Regions from separate parts of the Roseibium sp. R5 genome, predicted to be linked through region 2. Evidence: riboswitches for the same ligand, from Rfam matches in the RefSeq annotation. Region 2 holds a riboswitch; the other holds the start of a gene.
The links. Region 2 has a riboswitch for thiamine pyrophosphate ahead of thiM (hydroxyethylthiazole kinase). Riboswitches for the same ligand answer to the same signal wherever they lie in the genome.
Positions count from the first base shown of each region.

Region 1: it holds a riboswitch for thiamine pyrophosphate, as region 2 does, so the genes downstream of both, AC0J4F_RS08430 (ABC transporter permease) here and thiM (hydroxyethylthiazole kinase) in region 2, are expected to answer to the same signal.

Region 1 covers NZ_CM146910.1:1,796,252-1,811,058, forward strand. The annotation lists gene serA (phosphoglycerate dehydrogenase) at 1-707, shown strand, start outside; gene AC0J4F_RS08415 (DMT family transporter) at 747-1,652, opposite strand; gene AC0J4F_RS08420 (adenylosuccinate synthase) at 1,955-3,247, shown strand; gene AC0J4F_RS08425 (hypothetical protein) at 3,487-5,229, shown strand; TPP riboswitch at 5,308-5,414, shown strand; gene AC0J4F_RS08430 (ABC transporter permease) at 5,569-6,321, shown strand; gene AC0J4F_RS08435 (ABC transporter substrate-binding protein) at 6,345-7,286, shown strand; gene AC0J4F_RS08440 (CHASE2 domain-containing protein) at 7,324-9,543, opposite strand; gene rpoH (RNA polymerase sigma factor RpoH) at 9,686-10,573, opposite strand; gene AC0J4F_RS08450 (RluA family pseudouridine synthase) at 10,741-11,766, opposite strand; gene AC0J4F_RS08455 (hypothetical protein) at 11,765-12,121, shown strand; tRNA gene AC0J4F_RS08460 (tRNA-Glu) at 12,233-12,308, shown strand; gene AC0J4F_RS08465 (DeoR/GlpR family DNA-binding transcription regulator) at 12,389-13,162, opposite strand; gene AC0J4F_RS08470 (hypothetical protein) at 13,244-14,551, opposite strand; gene AC0J4F_RS08475 (DUF1134 domain-containing protein) at 14,671-14,807, opposite strand, start outside.
Region 2 covers NZ_CM146910.1:2,715,025-2,729,831, reverse strand. The annotation lists gene AC0J4F_RS12720 (globin-coupled sensor protein) at 1-843, opposite strand, end outside; gene AC0J4F_RS12715 (threonine ammonia-lyase) at 1,146-2,156, opposite strand; gene AC0J4F_RS12710 (glycosyltransferase family 4 protein) at 2,285-3,322, opposite strand; gene AC0J4F_RS12705 (UDP-2,3-diacylglucosamine diphosphatase) at 3,319-4,122, opposite strand; gene AC0J4F_RS12700 (SDR family oxidoreductase) at 4,384-5,163, shown strand; gene AC0J4F_RS12695 (OmpP1/FadL family transporter) at 5,223-6,536, opposite strand; gene AC0J4F_RS12690 (TRAP transporter substrate-binding protein) at 7,139-8,248, opposite strand; gene thiD (bifunctional hydroxymethylpyrimidine kinase/phosphomethylpyrimidine kinase) at 8,245-9,057, opposite strand; gene thiM (hydroxyethylthiazole kinase) at 9,091-9,864, opposite strand; TPP riboswitch at 9,933-10,043, opposite strand; gene AC0J4F_RS12675 (Lrp/AsnC ligand binding domain-containing protein) at 10,181-10,417, shown strand; gene AC0J4F_RS12670 (DMT family transporter) at 10,462-11,463, opposite strand; gene AC0J4F_RS12665 (putative transporter) at 11,821-12,834, shown strand; gene AC0J4F_RS12660 (tartrate dehydrogenase) at 12,887-13,960, opposite strand; gene AC0J4F_RS12655 (LysR family transcriptional regulator) at 14,100-14,807, shown strand, end outside.

The DNA.
Region 1 (14,807 bases), 920 kb from region 2:
CTCTGCAAGTTGCCGAGCAAATGTGCGACTACCTCTTGAGCGGTGCTGTCCGGAATGCGCTCAACATGCCGTCAATCACGGCGGAAGAAGCGCCGAAACTGGCGCCATTTGTCCGGTTGGCCGAGCAGTTGGGGTCTTTCGCTGGGCAGCTTACTGAAACCGGGATTGAGCGCGTTCGCCTGGAATATGCCGGTGCCGTCGCCGACATGAACGTTCAGGCGCTGACGTCGGCAGCACTCACTGGTTTGCTGACACCGCTTTTGCAGACCGTCAACATGGTCTCTGCACCCATCCTGGCGAAAGAAAGGGGCATGCAGATCGAAGAGGTCCGGCGGGACAAGCAAGGGGCGTATGAGACCTACATCCGCCTGACTGTGGAAACCGAGCGCCAAAGCCGCTCCGTTGCCGGGACGGTGTTCGCCGACGGCAAGCCTCGGATCATCCAGGTGAAGGGCATCAATATGGAAGCTGAGCTCGGCGAGCACATGCTTTACATCACCAACGAAGACAAACCGGGCTTTATCGGTCACCTTGGGATGGAATTGGGCAACAACGAGGTAAATATTGCGACTTTCAACCTTGGCCGGACAGCGCCGGGAGAGGAAGCGATATGTCTCGTTGAAGTGGATGCTCCGGTCTCAAAAGAGGTCATGGCCAGATTGGAGACGGTCTCCCATGTGAAGCAAGTCAAGCCGCTTCGCTTTTGACACCAATGGCGCCCGGATGAGATGTCATCCGGGCGCTTGCTATTTGGTTGGTGTGGATACTGGTTTGAAACTGGCGAAGAGCCGCCCATCAAGAACGACCAACCCACTTAACAAGAGTGCGAAGCCGGCCAGTTGGATTGCCGACAATTCTTCGCCCAACAATAACCATCCAAAAAACAAGGCGCTGGCGGGCACCAGAAGCGTGACCAGCGACGCGTTGGTCGCGCCAGCTTCGGCCAGAAGCCGGAAGTACATCAGGTAAGCGAGTGCAGTCGCGAAAATCCCGAGCGCGAGAACATTGAGCCAGGCAATGACGCTTGGATTCGCCACGCTCCATGAACCGGATGCGAACAGAGCGATCGGGGCCATGATCAGGGTTGATCCGGACAATTGACCGGTTGCCGAGATGAGGGGCGGGAGGCCTTTGAAGCGTTTTGCAAAGGTTGCTGCAAAGGCATAGGACAGCGCCGCTCCCAAACACGCCACCTGAGCCCATAAGGGGTCTGAGACTATGCCGGACAAACTGCCGGAAAGCATCGTTGCGACGCCGGCGACCCCGAGAACAATCCCGGCGATCTTGTGAATGCCGAGAGTTTCCTGGCGGAACAGGACTCCGGCGACCAAAACGGTGAAGACCGGTGTCGTTGCGTTGAGGATAGACGCAAGACCTGCCCCGATCACAGTCTGTCCTGCAAAGAGCAGCGAAAACGGAATAACGTTGTTCAATAGGCCCATTGCCAGAAACGAGCCCGCCATCTTGATAGGAAACTGCTTCAGGGTGCCTTGGGCCCAGAGCACAAGCCAAAGGGCGAGGCAGGCGGAGGCGACGCGGAAAAAAACTAACGTCAGCGGAGGGATCTCGGCAACCGCAACCTTGGCAAAGATAAACGATCCGCCCCAAATCGCGCCGAGACAAATCAGCAAGATCCAATGCTGCAATTTCATGTGGGAGCTCCAACCAGGTGAATGTCTCCCGGGTACCATGTGTTTTCGGTTCCCGACACCCGAAAACCGAGCGAATGTTGGACTTTCAGGCTTGTCTTGCACAGCGATAAAACGAACAAGAACCGGAATTGGGGAGAGTTTGTTCGGTAGCTTGCGCAATTCTTCAATTAAATGACTGGGAAGACTCGCGCGGCAAACCAATCCTGTCTATAGTCCGCGCCGTTTGCCCCGGGGCCTTGTCCGGGGCTTGTTGTGTTGGCGTCAAGGACGTCACGAACCTGCTTTAGGAGAGCAAAAGCTAGATGGCGAATGTGGTTGTTGTCGGTTCGCAATGGGGTGACGAAGGCAAAGGCAAGATTGTCGACTGGTTGTCGGAACAAGCCGATGTCATTGTAAGGTTCCAGGGCGGACACAACGCTGGACATACACTCGTTATTGACGGTGTGAGCTACAAGCTCTCCTTGCTGCCATCCGGTGTGGCTCGGCCGGGCAAGTTGTCTGTGATCGGCAATGGTGTTGTGCTGGATCCACACGCGTTGGCCGAAGAGGTCAAACGGCTCGGCGAGCAAGGCGTTGTTGTTACGCCTGAAAGCCTGCGGGTGGCTGAGAACGCAACCTTGATCCTGTCTTTGCACCGGGAACTGGACGCTCTTCGTGAAAACTCCAACACCGGCACCAAGATCGGCACAACAAAACGCGGTATCGGTCCGGCATACGAAGATAAGGTCGGCCGCCGTGCGATCCGTCTGATGGATCTGAAAAACCTTACAACGCTTCCGGCGAAAATCGACCGGCTCTTGACCCACCACAACGCTTTGCGCCGGGGGCTTGGGCAGGACGAAATCTCAGCGGATGTCATTTTCGAAGAGCTGTCCAGCGTTGCAGATCAGGTTCTGCCTTACATGGACAAGGTTTGGTATTTGCTCGACGAACAACGCCGCCAGGGCAAACGGATTCTGTTCGAAGGGGCACAAGGCGCTCTTCTCGACATCGACCACGGTACATACCCGTTCGTGACATCGTCCAACACAGTGGCCGGGCAGGCTGCAACTGGCTGCGGCCTTGGACCTGGGTCGGTCGACTATGTTCTCGGTATTACAAAGGCGTACACTACGCGTGTGGGCGAGGGGCCTTTCCCGACCGAGCAGGAAAACGAGGTTGGTGAGTTTCTAGGGACCCGTGGTCATGAGTTCGGCACTGTGACCGGCCGCCGCCGCCGTTGTGGCTGGTTTGATGCGGTTCTTGTGCGTCAGACCGTTTGTACGTCCGGTATCAATGGGATCGCGCTGACCAAGCTTGATGTTCTGGATGGTCTTGAGGAAATCAAGATCTGCGTTGGCTACGAACTCGACGGCGAGCGCATCGACTATCTTCCAGCGTCACAAGGCGCCCAGGAACGGGTCAAGCCGATCTATGAGAGCATGCCGGGTTGGAAAGAATCCACTGAAGGTGCGCGGACTTGGGCTGAGCTTCCGGCGCAAGCGATCAAATACGTACGGCATGTTGAAGAGCTGATTGGTGCACCGGTCGCGATCTTGTCGACCAGTCCGGAACGCGATGACACAATTCTTGTGCAGAATCCTTTCCAAGACTGAGCGAATTGACGTAAACAAGACAATATAAAAGATGCTTAGAGTGCGTTGCGAATCGCTACGCACTCGGCAGCTTTTGAAGTCCGGGGTCTCCGGCATCAGAAGCAAGATGGAGCGACAATTGTGCGCGTCTCGCGCGATCTGATAGGCGAAAATCTCTTCGAAAGCTTGGTATAAGTCACGAAGAAGTCGCGAATCTGATCCAGGAGACGCAGGAGTGCAGTTGGCCGGTAGGCAGGAAGATGGCTGATTACTATTCGATATTAAAGAAAACAATCGCGTCCTTGCCCGAAAGCAACGGTGCAGCGCGGCGCAGCGTTTACAGCCGTGCGCGCAATGCCATCGTGAATCAGCTCAAGGCCTATGAGCCGCCACTGTCGCCATCGGAAATCACAGCAGAACAACTTCGTCTGGAAGAGGCAATCCGGAAGGTCGAGGCGGAAGCTGCCAGAGAAAGCCTGGGATTGCAGCCATCTGCACCGCCGGCGCCTGCCACCCCAGCTGCACCGCCGGTTCGCGAGCCGGAGCCGGCACCGTCTGTCCCTGCGGCCACAACGACCTCTCCAGTTGAGACCCCGGCGGCGCCTGCACCGCAGGTGACATCTCCGGAGCCGTCTGCCTATCCAGTCGAAGAGCCCGCAAGTGCTCCTTCGTCCGATGCTTCATATGACAGCCCGCCACAAGCCGCGCCTCTATCAGGAACGACTGGTTCAAGTCTGGCTGAGCCCGAAGGTCCAGTATCCTCACCTGAGACACCTCCGGCCTATGACCCTGTTTCACTCGAACCGGCTCCGGTCTCGGATGATCAAGTCTCTCAAACAGAACCGCTCTTTGAAGATGAGGTGGTTCAGCCGCAGACCGGAACAGCAGGCTTAACAGACGCCCCAGTATCGTCCCGCGCCAGCCGTTCAAGATCGTCTGCTTCAGCGGCGCTTCGCGGTTCGGACGAAAAAAGCCGGACAGTGCCGATTGCAGCTGCTGCTGTGGTTGCCGTTCTGGTTCTTGGAGCCGCTGCCTATTTCTTCTTGTCCGGGCCGTCTGATGAGGCTGTGACCGACGCCGCACCGGCTGTTTCACAAGAGCCGGAAACAACGGCTGTTACCGAACCAGCGGCACCCGTCGAAGACACCGTGGCCGCATCCTCGGAAGATGCAGACGAGGCGAGCAAGAACACTGATCGTCTTTTGAATGAGACCGATGCAAATGTGGTTGCACCTGACGCGCGCGCAGTGACAACGACGACCATCAACCCGCAAGAAACAGCACCGGGAACTGTTGCTCAGCCGTCGATCGTGACGAATGTGGAAAGTACCCCATCTGCCGATGTCGATACGCCAGCGACGGATAGCGCCGAAGTAAGTCAGGGCGTTCAACCGGACAGTCTTGCTGCAGTGAGCCCAGAGCAATCCGAACCGGCACCGGCAGCCCAGGTGCCGGCTTCCGGAGCGCAACGTTCCATCCTTTATGAGGAAGGGGCAGATGCCAGCTCTACCGGTACTGCGGCACAAGGAGCCGTCATCTGGACACTTGGCGAAGAGACCGATCTTGGCGGTGAAGCGCAGTCTGTCCTCTCCGCTGCCGTCGAAATTCCGGAGCGGGATATCAAAGTCGATATCCGTATCAAGCCCAACGATGATACGTCCCTGCCGGCAAGCCATCTTGTTGAGATCAAATATGAACTTCCAGAAGGGTTTTCCGGCGGCGATATCGTCAATGTTCCCGGCTTGGTCATGAAGCCGACCGAGGAAGCGCGCGGCGATGCCTTGATCGGGGCATCCGTGAAGGTCTCTCCCGGCTTTTTCTGGATTGCGTTGTCCAGCTTGCCCAATGAGCAACAACGCAATTTGGCACTTTTGCGTGAGCGTGGCTGGATCGACATCCCGATGCTTTATGAGAATGGCAAACGCGGCATTCTCACGCTCGAGAAGGGCCCGATCGGCGAAGATGCCGTTGAAAAAGCAGTCACCGCCTGGCAAGCCGGGTAAGCAGATTCAGCATCTTGCGTTTTTAGCGGGTGCTCCGCGGTTTCTCTTGCAATTTGTAAATTGGCGGGGCATTGTCCCGCTTGGTCCGAGGGGTGTTCCGGTTTCCGGAACTGAGATGGCATCGCGCCGAACCCTTAGAACCTGATCCGGGTCATGCCGGCGAAGGGACGGAAACCTTAGCCTCTTCCCGGATCTCCAGTGTCATTTTCGGCTTTGCTGAAGACAGGAGATCCTTATGTCTGCTTATGCGCTAAAGCGCGGGGCACACGCTGTACAACAGCTTTCAGCCCTTTATAGAAACACAAAACCATACGCCATCCCGGTAGGGAGCGGCGATATATGATGGTTTTGGTTTTCCTGCTGAAACGCTGTGCCGGCGTTGCGGTCGCCGTTTTCATTTGGGCGGCCTTGGTCCGTTTCTTTGAAATCCCGCCGTATATGCTGCCTGGCCCTGAGCGCGTTTTTGTTGCGTTTCAGAACCAAGGCCTGTTTCTCCTGCACCATGCAAGCATCACCTTTTCCGAGACACTTCTCGGCTTCGTCTTTGGGGTCGCTGCTGGGTGCCTTTTGGCGATCCTGATTTGGGTGTTTCCCGTGGCCAAACGGGCGATTATGCCGACGATCCTCGTCACCCAGGCCTTGCCCGTTTTTGCGATCGCGCCGATCCTCGTTTTGTGGCTCGGATTTGGCCTAGCCTCCAAAATTGTCATGGCGGTTTTGGTGATCTTCTTTGCCGTGACCTCCACGTTCTATGATGGGCTGCGCCGCCTTGATCCCGGGCTTTCGGACCTCAGCCGCCTTTATCGTGTATCCCGCCTCAAGGAACTTTGGGTGTTCCGGCTGCCGTCTGCCATGCCTGCCTTGGCGTCCGGCTTGAGGATCGCGGCTGTTTTCGCGCCAATCGGTGCGATTGTTGGGGAGTGGGTCGGCGCGAAGGGCGGGCTCGCTTTCATCATGCTTCAAAGCAACGCACGGATGCAGACGGACGTGATGTTTGCCGCGCTGATCCTGCTCGCTCTCATGGTTCTGTCATTGCGGTTCGCCGTAGACCATTTCACCCGGTTTCTTGTTCCTTGGCAGGTTGAAGACTGATCTGCTTTTCCTTGGAGGATTGAATGAAAAAAACACTGCTCTCTGCCGCTTTCGCAGCCGCTCTGTTTGCGTCGGCACCTGTACAAGCAGCCGAAAAACTGACGGTCTTGATGGATTGGTTCACCAATCCCGACCACGCACCGCTGATCACCGCCCAAGCGATGGGATTCTTTGAGGCAGAAGGTCTGGATGTCGAATTGATAGAACCTGCCGACCCCGCGATGCCGCCGAAACTGGTTGCAGCAGGACAGGGCGACATTGCCATTTCCTATCAGCCGACTTTGCACGCCCAGATCGAGGAAGGACTTCCGCTTAAGTGGATCGGAACGCTCGTAGAGACACCATTGAACTCTCTCATCGTCCTCAAAGATGGTCCGATCAAGGAATTGAAAGACCTGAAGGGAAAGAAGATCGGTTTTTCTGTGTCCGGATTTGAAGACGCCATGCTCGGCCAGATGCTGCGGTCTGTCGACCTCAGTGTCGACGATGTCGAGCTGATCAACGTCAACTTTGCTCTGTCACCGTCGCTGATGTCCGGCCAAGTCGATGCGGTCATCGGTGCTTACCGGAATTTCGAGCTCACTCAGATCGAGATTGAAGGCAAGGAAGGCAAGGCGTTCTATCCGGAAGAGAATGGTGTGCCGATTTTTGACGAGCTGATCTACGTTGTTCACAAGGACAAGACAGATGATCCGCGCTACGCAAAATTCATGGCGGCCATCGAAGCGGCCACGATTTTCCTGACGAACCATCCGGACGAAGCCTGGAATGCGTTCATCGAAGCCTACCCGAACCTGAATGACGAGCTGAACAAACGCGCCTGGGCCGATACGCTGCCGCGTTTCGCAAAACGCCCGGCAGCCCTTGATGAAGGCCGTTATCAGCGTTTTGCGGAGTTCATGGCTGAAAATGACCTGATCTCTAAAGTGGTTCCTGTCGATACCTATGCGGTCGAGATTCGCTGATCATCACTAACTTCTCGGAAATCAGCAGCGTGGTGTCTCAGGATGCCGCGCTGCTTTCGTCTTGCGCCAAGGGGAGGTCTGCAATCCGGGCGGCAAACGGGGTGTAAAAGCTGCTGAGCCGTGAGGCGGACTGCTGGGCGGCAGTGAGAGCACCATGTGCGGCAGTTACATTGCCTGCTTCGATCGCTCTTATAAGTGAATCGTGAGTTTGAGCGAGCTTCTGAAAGTCCTCGGATCTTGCGTAGTTCTCGTCGCCCAACAGCGCAAACAGTGTAACGGTTTCGCTTTTACCCTTGAGAGAAATCTCGCCGGCTTCCAGGTAGGCCAGCTCCGGTGCCTGCTTTCTTGTCTCTTCCGAGACGAGGAGATCTGCGCCCACCGCCTTGCAACTTGATTCAATCCTCGATGCTACGTTTACCGCATCGCCGATCACCGAATAATTGAACCGGTGCTCTGAGCCCATATTGCCAACGCAGGCATCGCCACTGTTCAGACCTATGCCGATCTGAACCGTCTGCGCTTTCAATCCGCGCGCCTTGAAACCAAATGCGTCTTTTTCATTCAGTTCATCGACAATTCTAAGCATAGCGAGACTGGCCCGGCCTGCTTTTTCTGCGTGGTCCGGCACGGGTATTGGGGCATTCCAAAACGCCATGATGCTGTCACCGATATACTTGTCGATCGTTCCCCCTTCGGCCTGGATGGCATCGGACAGAGGAGAGAGCAGAGTATTGAGGAAGGTAACGAGCTCTGTCGGCGTCAGTTGCTCGGAGATTGGCGTGAAGCCGCGAATGTCCATGAACAGTATGGTCATTGGCCGTATCTCACCGCCCAAAGTCAGTTGCTCCGGCGCTTTTTCAAGCTGGGTCACGAGATCCGGAGAAAGGTATTGGCTGAATGCCTGCCGGACAAAACGCTTTTCACGTTCGGTCAGGAAATAGAGCATGACCGTTGCTGCCGCGAAGACAAGAAACACAGACAGGCTTGGGTATATCGGGTCGATGAGAAGCCCTTTGTCCAAAAAGAGGTAGAAAGAACCGCCGATCAGCACCGCGGCAACAATACCGCCAAGCAAGGCTGTTCCAAGGCTGCCAATGATGGGCAAGATGAGAATGAAAACTGCACCGACCAAAAAAGTCGTGAGTGTCTCAAGGCCACTTGCCCAGTCTGGCCGGGTCAGGAACTGACCGTTGATGATTTGCTCAAGCGCCTGAGCATGTACTGCCACGCCTGGAACCAGTTCACCGATCGCAGTTGCGCGGATATCGCGGAGGCCTGCTGCAGACGTGCCGACCAGCACAATTTGCCCTTCGATCAACGGCGCAAGTACGCCATAGTGCTCTGGTTTAAAAAAATCCATCGCCCGGACATATCGATCTGATTGGTCCGGTGTGTAATGGACCCACATTTCCCCTGCAGCTGTTGTTGGAACTTCAAAAGCACCAATTTTAAGGTCGGTTATTGCTGGAGTGCCACTGTCCACTTCGCCGCTGGCACTGGTCGTTCGGACTATCAAGCCGCTGGCTCCCTGGGCCACCCGAAGGGCCTCTGTGATCAGGCCTGGATAAACGTTGGTTCCGTCGCTCGTAATCAACGGAATGCGGCGGATGACGCCGTCTCGGTCATCGAGAGAAACAGAAATCGATCCAATTCCGCTCGCTGCTTGTTGAAGTGAGTCGAGGCTGGGGACTGCGGCTGGGAAGGGCGGCAGGATCGTAACTGGATCTGCTCCCCCATAGGCAATGCCAGCTTTTTTCAGAGGCGATCGGCCGGTTAACTGATCCGAGATCGCGAAGCCGAGAATCACCGGTGCGCTGGCTATTGTTGCGGCGAAACGTTCGTCATTGTCCGGCAGCTGTTGCAGAGCTTCCTGAACACTCACTGGCGTCTCTGGGGGAAGGGAGGCACGAATTTGCGTTGGCGACGTTCGATCCGGTTCAGCGAAAACAACGTCGAATGCAATGGCGGCTGCGCCCATTTCAGTCAGGGTTTCGACCAGCTCGGCAACTTTGGTGCGTGGCCACGGCCATTGCCCGATTTCGGTGATGGAGGTCTCGTCAATGTCAACGATCCGAACTGGGGCGGGCATATACTCGCGCGGACTGAAACGTTGATAGTAATCGAATGTGAGCTCCCGAACGGCAACGAGAAAGTCCGGATTGGCAATCCGAAGCCCGGTCATGAGAATCAGGACGATGGTTGCGGTGAGCGCAACAAAACCGCGCCGTGAAAAAAAAGGGTCTATCCGAAACGCCATTGGTGCCTGATGTCTTGAAACTAACCAGCAGTGGCCCTGACCCTAGGGTGGTAAGGCGCCAAGGAGCAAGCGCAGACGGACCCGTAAACAAAAAACGCCGGGCGTTTTGCCCGGCGTTTCAGTAAATCCATGTTCCAGACGCTTACGCGGCTGGTTGTTGGTCAAGCGTGCGAGCACTGTTCCGGACCGCTTTTTGAACCTTTTCAAAAGCACGGACCTCGATTTGCCGCACGCGCTCCCGGCTGACACCAAACTCTCCGGAAAGATCTTCCAGCGTCATTGGGTCCTCCGACAGACGGCGGGCCTCGAAAATCCGGCGTTCCCGATCATTTAGAACGTCCATCGCGTCGCTGAGCATTTTGCGGCGCATGTCGAGTTCTTCCTGATTGGCAAGCAAGGTTTCCTGGCTATCGCTTTCGTCGACGAGCCAATCCTGCCATTCGCCAGCATCTGCTTCCGCCCGGATCGGCGCGTTCAGGCTCGCGTCGCCGCCGAGGCGGCGGTTCATCGACACGACTTCTTCTTCCGAAACGCCGAGACGGGTTGCGATTTCCTGTACCTGGTGCGGCTTCAGATCGCCCTCTTCCAGCGCTTGTATCTTGCCCTTCAGGCGGCGCAGATTGAAGAACAGGCGTTTCTGGTTGGCTGTCGTCCCCATTTTGACGAGTGACCAAGAACGGAGAATGTATTCCTGGATGGCGGCCTTGATCCACCACATGGCATAGGTCGCCAAACGGAACCCTTTGTCGGGCTCAAAACGTTTAACGGCTTGCATGAGGCCAACGTTGCCTTCGGATACGACCTCGCCAATCGGGAGACCATACCCGCGGTATCCCATGGCGATCTTGGCAACGAGGCGCAGGTGTGAATTTACAAGGCGCTCGGCAGCTTCCGGGTCTTCGTGCTCCTTGTACCGCTTGGCGAGCATGTACTCCTCCTGCGGCTGAAGCATCGGAAACTTGCGAATCTCATCAAGGTAGCGGCTAAGTCCGCCTTCCCCTGCAGTGAGTGTCGGTAAGTTCTGGGCCATTGAATGCACCCCCTCTCGTCGAAATCACCCGGTTCCCCACTTTGCCCCGCAGAGCGCAGGCGTTTGGCTGAGGCAACCAAGTTACAATGCGTGTCCTATCGGCACACGCGAACAGCTAATATAGGTTGAATTTAGCCGATTGCATGGCTTCAATGCGAATTGGCTTTCTAAAATTTTTGTAATCCGGATAAAAGATTTGCAAAATCATCGGGATATGGGCTCTCAAAGCGCAGTGTCTCGCCTGAAACCGGATGCTCAAATGCCAACAGTCCAGCATGCAAAGCTTGCCGGGTGAAACCGCCGACAAGGCTCTTTAATGGCTCTTCCAACCGGTTGATTTTCGTCTTGAAGCCGGAGCCATAATCATCGTCGCCAAGCAATGGATGGCCAATATGGGCCATGTGGACCCGGATCTGATGAGTTCGGCCTGTCTCGAGTCTGCATTCCATGAGTGAGGCAAGTGGAGGCTGGTCCGCGGCGCCGAAACGTTCCTTGACCTGCCAATGCGTGATTGCATGACGTCCGCTCGTTTTCACAACCGCCATCTTCTGCCGGTTTGCCTGGGAACGGGCCAGGTTGGCATCAATCGTACCCTTGAGGCTGGACGGCGCGCCCCACACAAGCGCGGAATATGCGCGCTCCAGTGGTCCGGTGCGGCCATGATCTGCAAATTGTGCTGCTAGCCCTTGATGTGCCTGATCTGTTTTAGCGACAACCAGCAGACCTGACGTGTCTTTGTCAATCCGGTGAACAATGCCGGGACGTTTCACTCCGCCTATTCCCGACAGGCTGTCACCGCAATGATGGATCAAGGCGTTGACAAGTGTGCCGGTCCAGTTGCCGGCACCAGGGTGAACGACCAGCCCAGCCGGTTTGTCGATTACGATGACATGTGCATCTTCGAAAACCACATTCAGCGGAATGTCTTCGCCTTTGGGATCCGGATCCTCCGGTTCAGGAAGATGCAAAGTAATCTCGTCACCTTCATTGACCCGGTATTTCGGCTCCCCTATTTTCGCGCCTCCGATGGAAACGTCGCCCGCCTTGATCAGTGACTGAATTCTGTTCCGGCTCAATGTTTCCAAATGCGATGCAAGGACGGCGTCTATCCGCTTCCCGGCGTCCTCAGGATCAACCGTTAAAATGAAATCCGCGTCAAAGCTGGCCGGATCGTCTTGGGAATTGTCTGTCATGTCTCAACCTGATTTCCGGGATGAAGGTCCGGAAGAAGCCCCTTTAGATCCTGCGACCGAACGCGTTCAGGCAAAACTGAAGCGCCTGTTGCTCGGGTCGTCCCTGATCATGTTTGCCGGGTTTATCGCTGTCTTTGCAGCAATCCTTTACAAGATCAACACTTATGAGGCCGATCCATCTGAGGCCGCAATCGTTGAAACCCTAAATGTCGGTGCTGATGCCGAAGTTCTGCAGGCAACGATATCAGAAGGGATCATGCTCGTTCTCGTGCGTGAAGGCACCACTACCGCCTTGCTCCGGTTTGATCCGCAAGATGGAAAATTATTGGGCCGGACGGTTTTCGTCGGCCGGTAGTGGATATAGACCGGTTGACTTCAAAAAAATGACCAAGGGGGCTTGCGTCCTGCTCTAACCCCCTTTATACGCACGGTCCTCGGCTTGAAACAAACAACTTTCAAGCCCCGCGCGCCCATCGTCTAGCGGTCTAGGACGCCGCCCTTTCACGGCGGAAACACGGGTTCGAGTCCCGTTGGGCGTGCCAACTTTCTCTCGATATCTAGGGTCTATTTTTCAACTGGTCAAAAGTGGCTGGTTTCGAAAAGCCTTACCACTTGGCCGCTTCTAGATGGCCGGCAGGTTTTCAGTTTCGATAAGCTGCGTATCTGAGTCTTTTGCAATCGTCGCGAATTCCGGGCTCGGGCAACGGTCGGTTACAAGCGTCGTAACTTGCGAGAGGTGGCCAACCCGGACGGGCGCGGTGCGCTCAAACTTGGTGCTGTCCGCTGCCAGGATCACATGCCGAGCATTTTCCATGATCGTTTTGGTGACTTTGACTTCGCGATAATCGTAGTCGAGCAAAGACCCGTCCGGATCAATGGCAGATGCGCCTATCACTGCAAAATCCACCTTGAATTGGCGCATGAAATCAACTGCGGCTTCGCCGACAATTCCGCCGTCCGCATGCCTTAAAACCCCGCCGGCAACAACCACTTCAATCTGGGAATAACCCCGCATCAAGCTGGCGACATTCAGGTTGTTGGTGATCACCATCAGTCCGTGGTGTTGCAACAGCGCCTGTGCGACCGCCTCAGTTGTCGTGCCGATATTGATGAAAATAGACGCATTGTCAGGAATGAGTGCAGCGACACTGGAACCAATGTCAGCCTTTTCCTTGCTGGAAATGATGCGTCTTGCTTCATAGCCGACGTTTTCAATACCAGATGAGAGCAAGGCTCCGCCGTGCGTGCGTGCGAGTAGTCGGCGCTCACACAGCTCATTCAAGTCTTTACGGATGGTCTGCGGACTGACTTCGAATCTTTTTGCCAAGTCGTCCACGCTGACACGACCCATCTGGCGGGCCAGTTCGAGAATGGCGTTATGGCGTTCGATAAGCATGAGGTATTGGTCCGGTAGGAAGTTAGTTCAATAATTCAAAACGCACACAAACTGACGCCTTCTGTCGCAGCAGAACTCTTGTCAGGCAGCCCCGGCGGTCCGCCGTTGTTTCGGCTTTTTCACAGTTGGCGGATCTGTCTTTTCAGGGGGCACTTGATCGTTGTCACTCGAGGGCTCTTTGTTTTTTCGGGTCGACGCAACAATCCGGCTAACAAGGGCTTCCGCCGCGTTGGCGATATCTGTGGTAGACGAGCTTTCTGCGGCTTTGGGAGCCGGTGGAGGCGCTGTGTTTGGCTTTTCGGCACCGGTGGCAGCGCGGCGTGTTCTTCTCTTGGGCTTCATGTCACCAGCGCTATTTGACACAGGTGCCGATTTGCCGGCTGCTTTGGGGGAGGGCTTGGAAGCGGCTTTCTTTTTATCGTTAGGGTCCGCTGACACTTGTTTGACCAGCTGCCGGAAGTCCTGACGGACTTGTGTGAGTGCAGATGTTGCTGCGAGATCCTGCCGAAGCTTCTTGATCTCCCCGGTTAGCCGATTGACCGTGCGGTCCTTGTTTTTTAGCTGAGAAAGTCTTTGCGCGTTTTCTGTTGCCAGCGCTTCCAACTGCTCGGTCAAATGCTTCTGAAGATCGCTGTCTTTGATGTCGGCTGCGTCCAGCTGCAGGGAAAGCCGGGTCACTTCCGCCTGAGCAGTTATGAACTTTGCCTCAGTATCCACAAGCTGGGCTTCCAGCTCTGCAAGTCGGGCCCGCGCCGTCTCTGTTCGTTCAGCGTCGAGTTCACCGGCAACAGACGGTTCCGCCTTGGCCAGGCGCGCTTTCAAGGTCGCAACTTCAGCTTCCAGCCCCGTGATGGTCGCAAGCGCCATCGTGTCTGTGGCAGGCAGCCAATCGGAAGTTTCTTCGCCTTGCGCGCCTTTTGCGGGCACATCTTCGCCGGATTCCGGTTTCTGTGACCAGCTTTCCGCTAGAGCCTTCTCAGCTTCGGCGAGTTTTTGCTTTAGTTGTGCGACTTCCGAGGACAGCATGTCAGCTGATTTCTCATCGGAGGCTTTCGCAGATAGCTCTTCTTTCAGTTTGGAAATCTCGCCTTCGTGGCGTTTTTCCAACGCAGCCATTTCTGTCTTCAGCCGTGTCACATCCACGTGCCACTTTGCAGCCTTTTCCCGCTCGGCGTTCAGAGACTGTTCAACGCGGCGTAGATCGACGGCATGTTGTGCGCGTGCCTGGTCCTGCGCAGCTCGGACCTCTGCGTAACTGGATGGATTGACAGCCCGCAGAGCCTCTTCGGTCAGTCTCGCGGCACGGCGATAGAAAGCTGGCAGGATCGCAAGGCAAATCAGCCCGGCCGTGCAAAACCCTAGTGCCACATACATCGCCGCTTCTATCACATCAGGCTCCCGGTGGCCGTTCAAAGCATCAAGACGTTACATCATCATTAGAGGACATCGGTTTAATAGCCAAGTCTGGGCTCCAGTTGAGGCTGGACCCTGATAGTTTTTGCAGGTCTCTAGAAAGGATTCCAAGTCGGTTCTCTTGTGAATTTCAAGTAACCGAGATTCAACCCGAGGCGTGCGCCGACCCCGGCCTTGATCGGGACCACGAAGACTGAGTCTTTTGCAAGGACTGTCATGCCGACGCCGCCAA
Region 2 (14,807 bases):
CAAGCCGATGACAGACCCCACCTGATCTGCAAAACCGGCCAGCTTGGTGACCGATTCATTGGTGTTCTGGGCGCCTTGAACAGCTTGCTGAGCCTTTTCACGTGAATGTCCGGCCTGACGCCCGATTTCAACAATCGAAGCGCTCATTTCCTCTGTTGCCGTCGCGCTGGACTGCACACCGCTCGCGGTCTCCGCGGAGGAAGTGTCCATGGTCTGCATGCGGGTTGCGATCGAGCCGGTCTCCCGGCTGAGATCGCGGGAAGAGTTCTCCAACTCGTCAGACGTAGAGCTCAACTCGCCGACCACACCGCTGAGTGAAGTCTCGAACGTGGCAATCGCGGACTTCAGCCCGTCTTCCCGGGCAACAGCGTCCGCCACCATTTTTTCGTGGTAGGTCGAAATTGCGATGTCCATGTCCAACATCACCAGTTTGGTGATCACAGCCATGACCTTAGAGCGCTTGGCAGCAGTCATCATCCGCTTGGTCAGCAGCACTTCGGAGATCTGGGTTAAGGCAAAGGAATACCCGCCGATGTACCAGCTCGGATCAAGACCAATGCGCACATGGGCCAATCCGATCCGGATGGAGCGCTCAAGGTACGCCTCGGTCGGTCCTTCATTGAACATGCGCTCCCAATGAGAGAGCTGCGCCGAGATCAGGCGGGCCTCCTGGTCTCCGATCATTGTCGACAGATGCGGGACTGTTTTTACATGGTCGTAAAATCCGTCCATGATCCTCGGCAAATGAGAGGAAAGTGTCGGCCAGATCGATCGCGCCAGTGTGCGGTCTTCTTCGGTGAAACGGAAAAACGCCAGCCTGCCCTTTAGCGTTTGGTTCTGCATATTGGCTCCATAAACCCTGCAAGCCAGTGCTGGTCCCCCTCAGGCCAACGCTGTCCCGCGAATCAACGTAACGCGCCCCTACTTGAGGCGGGTTTTGACGGAACACCAGGTATTCAATGCCAAGGAAGACAGGACGGCAGCATCAGCAGAGATGCATATCCCCACGTTACGTAACCTCCTGGTTTTGCTTCGCAATTCAGCAGACACCACGGTTATTTCCGCACCATCCTTTCTTTCGCGAATCCTCCGAAAAAGAACAGGACAGATATTATCCGCCTAATGGGTCAGCCACTAACAGCGCGTTAACGCGAAACAGCCTTAAACAACATCTTAGGGTCGATGTTTCCGCCCGTCAGTACGACACCGACGGTCCGCTCCATTAGGTCAAGTTTCCCGGACAGCAGTGCGGCCAACGCAGCGGCGCCGCCGGGTTCGACAACCAGCTTGAGCTCGGAAAACGCAAACGCCACAGCGTCCAGAACTTGCTCGTCTGTGACCGTAAATCCTTCCCCAGCAAATTGACGCAGGATCGAAAATCCGATCTCTCCGGGACTTTCAGAAAGAAGCGCATCACAGATCGAACCGGATTTGGCGGGATTGGACAGCAATGCCCCTGCCTCCAAAGACCGTTTGTAGTCATCGAAGAATTGCGGTTCGACCGTATGGAACACCGTTTCCGCGGAAGTGTTTGCAAGCGCAAGCGCAATCCCGCTGGAAAGGCCTCCACCACCTGTGCAAGCCAGGACATCATCCAACCGCACACCAAGGTCTTTTGCTTGCGCTGCCAGTTCCAGGCCAACGGTCCCCTGCCCGGCAATAACGGCAGGATCATTGTAAGGGTGCACGAACGTCGCGCCGGTTTCGGCGCAGATCTCGGCAGCGATCTTGTCGCGGTCTTCCGTGGCCCGGTCATAACTAATGACCGTCGCACCATATCCGCGAGTGCGTTCCAGCTTCACCTGAGGGGCATCGGCAGGCATGACGATCGTCGCCGGCATGCCAAAGATCTTGGCACTGGACGCGATGCCTTGCGCGTGATTACCCGACGAGCAAGCGACGACACCCTTGGCCCGGACGTCCGGGTCCAATTGCCTCAAGCAATTGTAAGCGCCGCGAAATTTGAAAGAGCCGCTGCGTTGCAGGCATTCGGGCTTGATCAACACACGCCCGCCAACACGCTCGTCCAGAGCGGGGTTGGTCAAGAGCGGGGTTTTGACAGAAACGCCCACCAGGGCATCAGCTGCCTCCAATACATCGTCGAAATTGACGGCTACGCTGCCGGAGGAAGGTCGTTCTGCTGTCGCGCCGGTCATGGTGGCCACCTCATTCAGGATCTGAGGTGGACAGGAGTACCGGCTACCCCATGGCCTGACAACTGCAACATTGTGAGGGTTACAAAATCCCGCAGCGCCAATATCTTAAAACTTCAGAGGCTATAAGATCACTCTGCCGCGTTGGCCTGTGCCACGCCGCCAACGGCGGCGATACAATTGTCCAGGAACTGCCGGCTGCTGGCTGCCCAAGTGTAATTGAGTGCAATGTTCCGGCAGTGGTCGCGCGGAATATCGAGAGCGGCTTCACATGCCTCCGCAAGGTTTTCGGACAAAACACCAGCGCCGGTATCGCCGATCACATCCAGCGGCCCCATAACCGGGTAGGCAGCAACCGGCACCCCGCATGCCAGCGCTTCCAGCATGACATTGCCGAACGTGTCGGTTAGAGACGGGAAGACGAAAACATCAGCGCTGGCGTAATGACGCGCCAGGTCTTCACCGGTTTTCGCTCCCGTGAAGAGCGTGTCGGTGTATTCCTTCTGCAGCGTATCCAGCTGAGGCCCATCGCCAACAACGACCTTTGAACCGGACAGTTTCAGGTCCAAAAATGCCTTGATGTTCTTCTCAATCGCAACGCGGCCAACATACATGAAGACCGGCCCAGGCAAATCCTGCGGCAGGACAGAACCCTCGTAGGGTTTGAAGAGATTTTCGTCGACCCCGCGCGACCAGCGCATCAAGTTCCGGAAGCCGCGGTCTCTCAGGTCGTTCTCCAGCGAAGTCGTTGCCACCATGCAGCCGTTGCCGGCGTTGTGGAAGCGGCGCATCCAGGCGTAAGACCAGGAAAGCGGCACCGGCATCCGGGCAGAAACATACTCTGGAAACCGTGTGTGATAACTGGTGGTGAACGGCTGTCCGCGCTTTTTAGCGATCCCGGCCGCAAGCAGGCCAAGCGGCCCTTCGGTCGCAATATGCAGGTGTTCGCAGTCGAACTCATCCATCATCCGCCGCACAGTGCCCTTGTGCGTCAAAGACAAACGGATTTCTGGATATGTCGGGCAAGGAAGTGTCTTGAAAGCCTGCGGGGTCAAAAACTCCATACGAACGCCCATGGCGCGGAGTTCGTCAGCTGTGCGTTCAAGCGAGCGCACGACGCCATTGATCTGCGGATGCCAGGCATCCGTGACAACAAGAATGGAACTCATGCGGCGACCGGAGCTTCCTGTGGCTTCGCCGTTTGGGCTCCGGTTTGGGCCTGTTCTACCCATCTGATCACCTCAAAGGTTCCATCATGGTGTTCGGCAACCGCAGTGCAGCTTTCAACCCAATCGCCAGTGTTGATGTAGTGAATACCGTTGACGTCACGGCTTGCTGCATGGTGGATGTGACCGCAGATAACACCGTCAACGCCCTGACGACGCGCTTCGTCGGAAAGAGCCTCCTCGAAGCGCCCGATGAAACTGACTGCATTTTTGACTTTCAGCTTCGCCCAAGCTGACAAAGACCAGTAGGTCAGGCCAAGCCGGCGGCGCACGGCGTTCAGCACGGTGTTGACACCAAGCGCTGTGACGTAAGCCTTGTCCCCAAAGAACGCGAGCCACTTGGCATGGCGGATCACCACATCGAACTGATCCCCATGGATCACCAGATACCGCCGATTGTCGGCGGTTTCATGGATGATGCTGTCGGTGACTTCCACACCGCCGAAGTGCGTGCCTAGGAAGCTGCGTAGAAACTCGTCGTGGTTTCCAGGAATATAGACAACTCGAGAGCCCTTGCGGCCTTTTCGCAGGATCTTTTGAACCACATCGTTGTGGAGCTGCGGCCAATACCAGGACCGCTTCAACCGCCAGCCATCCGCAATGTCGCCGACAAGGTAAATTGTCTCTGCGTCATTGTCCTTCAGGAAGTCAAGCAGAAGCTCTGCCTGGCACCCGCGAGTGCCAAGATGTACATCTGAAATAAACAAGGCCCTGTAATGCCGCGATGTCTCCGAAGTGGACATTGCACGTCTCCTAGATCCATTGGACCGCTATAGACGCGATTCAAGTTTCACTATTATGACAGACGGGGTTTGAGGCGGCCTGACGTTGCGTTTTCCTAAAGTCATTGGAGGATCTTTCCCTTAGCCGCGCCAACATATGCGTTTCAGCGCGCTCACTCAGGGCCTCACAATCATGCAGGTTCATCGCTTAAGGGATAGCCGCAGCGGGTTTCCTTTCATATGGTCTCGCAAACCTCACCTTCGAAATTTGGGAGATCGATCATGGATTTGGGATTGCGCGGCAAGTCGGCAATCGTGTGCGCATCAAGCCGCGGACTTGGCAGAGGTTGCGCAGAAGCGCTTGCAGACGCCGGATGTGACCTGGTGATCAACGGGCGCGATATAGATGCCCTGGAAGCAACCCGCGCGTATCTGACGGACACCTTTCAGGTCAAGGTCAGTGTCATCGCTGCCGACGTTTCAACACCGGAAGGACAAACCGCTCTCCTGACGGTCTGCCCGGAGCCCGACATACTGGTCAACAACAATGGCGGCCCGCCTCGCAAGGACTATACAGAACTCAATCGCTCTGCCTTGCTGGAAGGCGCCATCCAGAACTTCGTGACCCCGATCGAATTGATCCAGGCGGTCACCCCCGGAATGAAGGCCCGTGGCTTTGGCAGGATCGTCAACATCACGTCCTTGTCCGTGAAGATGCCGATTGAAGGCCTGGACCTTTCCAGCGGCGCCCGCGCCGGTCTGACAGCATTCCTGGCAGGTGTTTGCCGCCAGCTGGCTCCGCATGGTGTCACGGTCAACAATCTGCTGCCAGGCAAAATGGATACGGACCGGCTGAGGGGTGGGTTTGAACGCTCCGCACAACAGTCCGGTCAGACAGTGGACGCCATTCGCGCAAGCCAGGCTGCGGAAATCCCGGCACGCCGTTTTGGAACAGCCGAGGAGTTCGGCCAGACCTGTGCCTTTTTGTGCTCCACACACGCCGGCTACATCACCGGGCAGAACATTCTCATGGACGGCGGCCTTTACCCGGCAGCATTCTGACAAAAAGCCGGCCCGCGATCGCGGGCCGGCAGAATTTTCAAAACCAGTCTGGCAGCTGATCAGAACTTGATGCGAACTGAAGCTGTCAGGATGTCGACGGAAGAGTCGACGGAACCGGTCAGCGATCCCTTCGAAGCGCTGTAGTCCTGGTGACCCGGGACAAGGTTCAGATCGGTGTCTGTACCAAAGATATGCGTGTAGCCGAGATCAAACGAGAAGTGCTCGTTGAAAACGTAGGACGCACCGGCGCTTACCCAGATACGATCGTTGTCCGGAAGGCGCGCAGACCGGATTTGATCATCGATCGGTGACCACTCATACGCTGCACCGGCGCGGAAGGTCAGCTTGTCATTGAAGTCGTACTCACCACCGAGCGCGACGAAGTAGCCGTCATTGTAGTTGAACGGCAGCGTGGTCACGGTGGCGCCGGTCGCATCAGCCGTGATCTGCGGCTCTTTCAGGCGGCTCCAGTTTGTCCACTCGAAAGTACCGAGGACACGAATGTCGTCGGTGATGCTCTGCTTCGCCGAAAGAGTGACCATGTCCGGCGTTGCAAGTACGGTTTTCACGTTCGTGACGGCCGTCGTGAACGGGTTCGCCGGGTTCGGAGCAGCGATCGTGCCATCGATGTCGGTAAAGATCGCGGAGCGGTAACCGATGCCGATTTCCGTGGTCGCGGTTGGTTTTATAGTGACACCTGCCGTCATACCAACGCCAACACCGTCACCATCAAGCTGCTGACCCGGAAACAGGGTGGCGCCAGGAATAGACGGAGAGAACGACGCGTTCGTCAGACGAACATCCGCATACTGGATCTGCGGACCAATCGCGACGGAGAACATCTCATTGATCTTGTAGCCGACAACCGGGTTCAGGTTGATCGAGAAGATCTTTGAAGAGCGGTTATAGCCTGCACCGGTCCAGTTGCTGTCGTCCGGCTTTGTGGAAAGACCGAACGGACCATTAATCCCAACGCCAAGGTAGATTTTGTCGTTGAAGTTGTAAGACGTGTAGGACGCCGGGATCCAAGCATCGTGGCCGATATCACCGGTGTCAAAAGACGTCGTGATCAGACCGGTCGGCGTGGTCAGTGAATTCGGAACGGTGTTCGAACCGGTAATGTCGGACTTTGGAATGATGAAGGCGTTGTGAGCCTCAAATACGATCTTACCGTCCATCGACGTGATGGTTGCCGGGTTCCAGAACATGGACGAAATCGACGAACTGGATGTACCGTTACCGGCGAAGGAAGTCCCTTGGTAGTATGCGCTCTGCTCGCGCAGGGCGAAACCGCCCGCAGAGGCTGCACTTGCGACGATCGAGGCAGCAATGGCTGTCGACGTCATAAGTACGATTTTCTTGGTTGCCCGCATTTTTACGTTTCTCCCAATCCTCCTCCCCCCGGGAGGAATTTGACACTGACTGCAGGGTCTAAAAGAAACGGTCGCCTTTCAACCACGAAATGCGATCTCTAATTGCAGCGCACACGGTTGCTGCGTTGCAATATACGGGTTTTCACGAAAGCCCGGCGCACGCACCAAGTGCTCGTAGCCGGATAAACATATCATCAGACACTGCTTTTGGAGGATGACCGCGACCAACCATACAAATGCACATTTTTTAGGCACATTACCAAAAGGTCACACTTAACTTTCTTTCTTTGCTGCGCGTTGCTTTCTTGTCACACATAACCTTAGGGAATACCGGCGTTTTGCGCGAGCCTGGAGTATTTTTTGGTGAGTGAATCGCTTCATTGGCAAACCAAAAAATCCCAAATCAGCATTATACACCGCCCACGATATGGCCAACCGAGTGAGATGAAAAAGTCATTCCGATGTCAGAAATGCGGATATATTTATGGTCCAAATACCCGCATTTCAGACACGATACATATGGAGTTTCGGGCTTTACGAGCCGAAACTGTAGACAACACAGGTCATGCCGCGCCCACGGCGATACTCTCTATAGTTGCAAATCAGACAAGTCCATCACGCGCGCTCAAAAACCGCCGCATGGCAATATCGCTCCAAGGCGAAAGACGCTTCAAAGCGGTCTGGTGGCTTTGATAAATGCGGTTACTCATCGGATCCTGACGGGACGTGTCCAGCAGCACTTCTCCAGTCGTTACGCGCAAGGCGTCAAGAATGTCCTCCGGATAGGAAAGGACTTCAACGCCATCTTCTTGCTGGAGCAACTGCAGGCTTCCGGCATTTTCCCAATCGCTCTCAGCAAGCGCACGTCCATTCTCAGCGCGGCACGCCTCCAATAGAATTGTCTGGAATTCCTTGGGTAAAGCATCAAAAGCTGACTGATTGAACAGTGCCTCGCCCGTCCCGTTCGGTTCGTGGAAACCAGGTGAATAATAATATTTCGCGGCCTTATGGAACCCCATGGCCCGATCCGACCAGGGGCCGAGAAATTCAGTTGCATCCAGAACACCTGTTTGGAGTGCTTGAAACAACTCACCCGGTGGCAAACCAACCGGAGCGGCCCCAAGTCTGCGCATCACCTCTCCACCCAGGCCCGGCATCCGGATCTTCAGGCCGCGCAGATCATCGAGGTTCTGGAGGGGTTTCTTGTACCAGCCGCCCATCTGAACACCGGTGTTACCCGCCATCACCGGTTTGATACCGAACGGCGCGTAAAGCTCATCCCAGAGCGCCTGCCCGCCGCCTTGCTCGATCCAGCTGATATGTTCATGCGGGAGCAGACCGAAGGGGACCGCGGTGAAATAGACGGAGGCCGGGATCTTGCCTTGCCAGAAGAACGAGGCTGTATGCGCCATGTCCGCAGTGCCGTTTGAGACGGCATCAAACACACCGAGCGCCGGCACCAGTTCGCCGGCAGCAAACAAACGGATCTTGAACGCACCACCTGAGAGCAACGCGATCTGATCAGCGATCCGCTGCGCCGTGACACCCGGACCTGGCAGGTTTTTCGGCCAGGATGTCACCAGCTTCCATTCGGTGACCGTACTTTGTGCCATCACCGCTGGGGCAGATAAAACCGATGCGCTTCCAACGGCACTGCCCACAAGCATGTCCCGGCGGCTGACGCTCTTTTTATGTTTAGAAGCACCACTCATTGTGGGCCCTCCCAAAAAGCGTGGAAGTGATGGACCGGTCCATGACCCTGTCCAATCTTGAGTTCGTCTGCATGGCGGATCGCTTCGTGGATATAGGTTTTTGCACTGGAGACCGCGCCACCAAGCGTTTTTCCCTTGGCTAGTCCCGCTGCGATAGCGGAAGACAACGTACATCCAGTGCCGTGGGTGTTGTCCGTTGCGATGCGGTCCTCACGCAACCAGAGGCTTTCATCGTCTTCAGTTATCAAAAGGTCAGCGCTTTCCGCACTGTCGCCGTGTCCGCCCTTCAACAAAACAGCCTTTGCCCCGAGGTCGATCAGCTGTTTGGCCTGGCGCTGCATGTCGATTTCGCTATGGGCGACTTCGCCCTCAAGCATGCGGGCTGCTTCATGAAGGTTGGGCGTGATGATGTCGGCCAAGGGCACCAACTTGGAAATCAGGGTTGCGACCGCACTTTCCGCCAAAAGCGGATCTCCGGATGCGGCCACCATCACGGGATCCAGGACGACCGGTCCTGTTTGATGGCGTTTCAAACCTTCAGCGACTTCCTCAATGATCGGCACCTGCGAGAGCATGCCAATCTTGGTGGCTGTTACCGCTAGGTCGGAATAGACGGCATCGATCTGCGCGCGTACGAATTCGACCGGCACATCATGGATTGCCGTGACACCAAGGGTGTTTTGTGCCGTGAGCGCCGTTAAGACGCTCGCCCCGTAAACGCCATTTGCCGAAAAGGATTTCAAGTCCGCCTGAATGCCGGCCCCACCGCCGGAATCCGAGCCTGCTATTGTCACCGCGATTGCGGTCATGGTGCCCTCCGCACAATACTATAGGAATGGATGTCAGCCGGTTTGAAGACGGCTTTCGATATCGCGGGCCGTTAGGCTGTACAGCGTGTCGAGAAGCTCTGGAACCAGACTGCCAGGTCCCCCGCTCCGGGAAGCGGCGATTTCGCCCGCAATGTTGAAGACGGACAGGCCAGATGCCGCGGCAAGCGCTGTATCTGGCTCAACGCTCGCAAACGCTGCGAGGACCGCGCCCCCCGCACAGCCGGTGGCCGTCACTCTGGCCAAAAGAGGATGACCATTGCGTAGCCGGTAGTCTTCGCCCCGGCTCTCGATCTGATCCTCTTCTCCGGTCACGGCAAAGACCGCTCCCTCCGAAATCAAAGCGTCAACCTCGGCCCGCGCATCAAAGAGCGCGGTCATCTCGGCTTCATTCGCCCGGACAAGAGACGGTAGCGTTTGCAAAAGCTCTTTGGCATAGGTACAGCGCTGCGGCGACCGATCCGCGAACACCGGATCAATGGTGATTGGCCGCCCAGCTTCCTTGGCCGCATCAATCGCAACCGGGATCGCTAAACGGCGGCTGTTGTCCAGTGTTCCGAGGTTAATCAGAAGAGCATCGGCAGATGCTGCAAAGCTCTGAACTTCCTCTGGTGCGATCGTCATGGATGGCACAGCGCCGAGCGCCAACAGGACATTGGCCGTAAAGCCCTGCGCAACCGTATTGGTGATGGCATGAACACGGGGTCTTTTTGCCCGCACCCGCTCCAGCGAGGAAAAGACCGCATCCGCCGACAGCGCCTGCGTGCTCGCGGCAATCGACAAACTCATGCCTGGCTCCTTTTCAAGTTCAAAGAGCCGGCGTTCCGCGCCATCGTTTTTCGGATAATACGTAAAAGATCAGTCATGATCTCAAATCCCTCCGCCGGTACAAGCCGGATCAGGTTCTAGGAGTTGGCCGTTCGCCTCTCAGCCCGATCCACAATTGCCGGGCACCCCCATGAGACAAAATCTGTCTACCAAGCCAGGCGCGGGTTTTCAAGTCCCACTTAGCTATCGCCGTGGTTCGAGCGCCGACAGCCGATTGACTGTTTGTTTGAGATAGGCGATGTCGGGGCACAGTTCGTTTTTGCCCGCAGGAGCCCCCATGACCCCGTTTTTCGTGATGATCAAATGTCAGCTCGGCAAAACCTATCAGGTTGCCAATGCAATCGCGGATGCCGAGATCGCTTCGGAAGTCTACTCCACCAGCGGAGACTATGATCTTCTCGTGAAGTTCTATATCGAAGACGGCACTGACATTGGACACTTCGTCAATGAGAAGGTGCACCCGATCGACGGCATCCAGGACACCAAGTCAATCATCACGTTCAAGGCGTTCTGACCATTCCGCATGTAGCCGCGCGAACTTGTCCGTGCGGCATGTCTTCAAGACTTCGAGGGTGTCGATGCCCGGCGGTCCTTGGTCCGGTCAAGGCCAAGCCGGTGCTCCCGGTAAATCACGAAGATCCCGGCGGCCATAACGATCACCGCACCCACAATCACCTCAAGAACCGGCACTTCAGCAAAGACGACCCAGCCGACCAGGATCGCCCAGAGCATGTTCACATAGTCAAACGGCGCGATGGTCGACGCATCTGCATACCGGTAGCTCTGGGTCAACAGGATCTGTCCCACACCGCCGAATAGGCCAATCATCACCAACAGTGCCGCTGTTTCCAGATCCGGGATGATCCAGGCTTGGTCCGGCCAGATCCAGCCGGCTGGAATGGTCAGAAGTGAGATCACGGTCGCCGACAAGGAAAACCAGGTGACAATGGTCGAGGTGCGCTCGGTGACGCACAGCTTCCGGACCGTGATCATGGCAAGAGCCGCAAAGGCAGCCCCCATGAATCCGACGATGGCCCCAAAGGTGGCGGAGTTGTCGAAATCCCCCTCTCCCAGATGCGGTGACAAAACGACGAGGATGCCGACAAAACCAACTGCGACCGCGCTCCACCGATAGATCCGGACAGTTTCGCCCAGCATGAAGAAGGCCAAAACAACAACAATTAGCGGTGTTGCAAAGTTGATGGCTGTGGCATCAGGCAGCGGCAGCAGGTCATAAGCGGTGAACATGCACACCATGGCCGTCAAACCGATGCAGGCGCGCACAAGATGTCCTTTTGGGTTCTGCGTCTGGAACGCAAGGCCAAGCTCTCTCCGCACCCCGACCATCATCAGAACCGGAAAGACGCCGAAAAAATTCCGCGCAAACACGAGTTCCCCGATCGGCACACGTTCAGCGGCGATCTTGAGCACCGTCACCATGGCAAAGAACACGATCGTTGAGGCCAGCTTCAGCCCGATGCCGATCAGAGGAGCCTGACGTGTCATACCTGTCGGCGCTGGCGCGCGGGACTGTTGGGTTGCGGTGTTTTTTGACGCCATAAATCGGATCCAGATACTGGCTTACACCCAGCGCTTTCCGCGCCACGCACCAGTTTTGAAAGAATAATAGAACAGCGAAGACAAAAGCGCCGCAAACAGGTTCAAATCGGTCTGCCGAGCATTTAGGTTAAGATTTGCGCAAATCGCTTCAGAAGTGAGGGGCCAGTATCTACCCCGGCCTCAATTTTTGCAATCTCGCGCGTAGCCTTGGCAAATTAAACAGGGTCTGCCGATAAAATCGGCGTGTATGACCAACGTTTCCTCTTCAAAAGCAACTGAAAACCCGGCACATACCTGCTCCTGCCGTTACGGGCTCCTATACTTATAAAAAATCCCCGATTCGAAAGGCGCCGCCCCATGTTCCGATCGTTTTTCTTGAACCGTAAATGGTTCTTCTGGGCCTGGATCATCTCGGTGGTCATCCTCGGCGCCACCCAGTACCAGGTGAACCTTAACGTCGAGATCAACGAATGGTTCGGCAGCTTTTACGATCTCATTCAGCGCGCCTTGAGTGAGCCCGGCTCCGTCACGTTCGGCGAATACATGCGCGAATTGATGACGTTTTTGTATATTGCCGCGATTTTCGTGATTGTTGCGGTGATCCTGGACTTCATCACCAAGCACTTCGTCTTCCGTTGGCGCACAGCCATGAACGACTATTACATGGCCCATTGGCATGTGGTGCGCCACATCGAGGGGGCCTCCCAGCGCGTTCAGGAAGATACCATGCGCTTTGCGCGGATCATGGAGAGCCTTGGCGTCTCTTTCCTGCGCTCTGTCATGACACTGATCGCCTTTTTGCCGATCCTCTGGGAGCTGTCAGCCAACGTCACCGAACTGCCCTGGATCGGTCCCGTGGCTCACTCACTGGTCTACGTCGCGATCATTTCAGCTGCATCCGGTACGGTGTTGCTGGCCGTGGTCGGCTTGAAATTGCCGGGCCTGGAATTCAACAATCAGAAGGTTGAAGCGGCCTACCGGAAAGAACTTGTCTACGGCGAAGACAATGAGGAGCGCGCCGATCCGCCCTCGGTGGATGAGCTCTTCGGTCATGTCCGCAAGAACTATTTCCGGCTCTTCTTCCACTACCTTTATTTCGACATCGCCAAATGGTCGTACCTGCAGGCAACTGTCCTTGTGCCCTACATTGCGCTCGGACCGACAATCGTGACCGGCGCCATTACCTTGGGCGTGATGCAGCAGATCGTGCGTGCGTTCTCACAGGTCGAAAATTCGTTCCAATACCTGGTCAATGCCTGGACCACGATCGTCGAACTGATCTCCGTCTACAAACGTCTCAGAGCCTTTGAAAGCCACATTTGGGAATACGAGCGCAACGGCAGCGTCCCACAGGAAATGCCAGCGGAGTAACAGTGGTCATGGGGAAACCGGCAGACGGGAGCCTCAGGACCTGTCTGCCTGACTACTCGTTTGATCCGTGGATCGCCCGAATAACGGCATCGGTGACTTCCCGGGTGGTGGCTTTGCCCCCGACATCGGGCGTCACAATACCTGCGTCGCAGACGCGCTCAACCGCTGTCATAAGACGCTGACTGGATGCCGCCTCACCCAGATGGTCCAGCATCTGCGACGCGGTCCAGAAGGTTGCAACCGGGTTTGCAATGCCCTTGCCCGTGATATCGAAGGCAGATCCATGAATGGGTTCGAACATCGACGGGAAGCGGCGCTCAGGATCAATGTTTGCTGTGGGGGCGACACCCAGGCTTCCGGCCAAGGCACCTGCCAGGTCAGATAAAATGTCCGCATGGAGATTGGTTGCAACGATGGTGTCGAGGCTTTTCGGGTTCTTGACCATGCGCACGGTCATTGCATCGACCAGCATCTTGTCCCACGTCACATCCGGAAACTCCTTAGCGACCTCGGCGGCGATCTCATCCCACATGACCATGCCGTGCCGTTGCGCGTTGGATTTGGTCACCACCGTCAGCTGTTTACGCGGACGGGATTGCGCAAGCTGAAAGGCATAACGCATGATCCGCGTGACACCAACGCGGGTGAAGATGGCGACCTCTGTGCCCACCTCTTCCGGCAGCCCGCGGTGCGCTCGCCCGCCATTTCCCGAATACTCGCCTTCCGAGTTCTCGCGCACGATCACCCAGTCCAGGTCTCCAACACCCACGTCGCGCAGTGGCGACGTTACGCCCGGTATAATCTTTGTCGGCCGGACATTGGCGTATTGATCGAACCCCTGACAGATCGGCAAGCGGAGCCCCCAAAGGGTAATATGGTCTGGCACATCCGGTGCGCCGACAGCCCCGAAATAGATCGCGTCGAAAGGTTTAAGCTGTTCGAGGCCATCAGACGGCATCATCTCGCCGTGCTTCTTGTACCGCTCTGATCCCCAGTCGAAAAAGGTCAGTTTGAAATCCACGTCACCGGCCCGCTGACCAAGCGCGGCCAACACTTCAGCACCCGCTTCGATCACTTCAGGCCCGATGCCGTCTGCCGGGATGGCTGCAATCTGGTAAGTGCGCATTTCAAATTCCTGTTTTCGTGAAAAGGGCTGAGAGCCCGTGCTCAAAGACCGCCGCGTCTCTTCGCACAGTTTGCAACTCCATGCAGTTGCAGCAATAGCAAATTAATCATATAAATAATTAATATAATCGAGATGCAACATGGAACTTCGTCAACTCAGGTGCTTCATCGCTGTAGCGGATACGCTGCATTTCGGCAGAGCCGCTCAAAAACTGAACATTCTTCCAGCTTCTTTGGGCCGCCACATCAAATTGCTGGAGGACAGTCTTGGTAGCCGATTGCTCACCCGCACAACCCGTAGCGTTGTTCTCACACAGTCAGGCAGCGATTTCTTGGCCGCCGCGCGAGAGATCGTGGAAAGAGCGGACAAATTGGAGGCGTCATTTCGTGAAAGCCAACGCGACAAGACATCGGTGCTGCGGATTGGAGCTATTGATAGCGCCGCAGTTGGCCTGATCCCACAGATAATCCCTCATTTCCGGGAGGCGTATCCGGGCATTGACATCCAGCTTCTTGAGCAAAAAACGATACGGCTCTTGCCGCGTTTGCTGACCGGACGTCTTGATGTTGCAATCGTTCGGCCGCCTGAAATCGTTGACCAGCGCCTGATGCTGAAGTCCCTGTTTCATGAGACAGCTGTCGTCGCGGTTCCAAGCAGCCACCCGCTGGCTGCAAAGAAAAAAATCTCGGTCGAGGACATGGCGGACGAACCCCTCATCGTTCCGGACAAGGGATCGCGGCCTCACAGTCACGATCTAACAATAAAGCTGTTTCTGGAAGCTGGTTTGAGCGCGCGCGTTGCACAAATTGCCGAAGAAAAACAAACCATCGTCAACCTGGTCAGCACG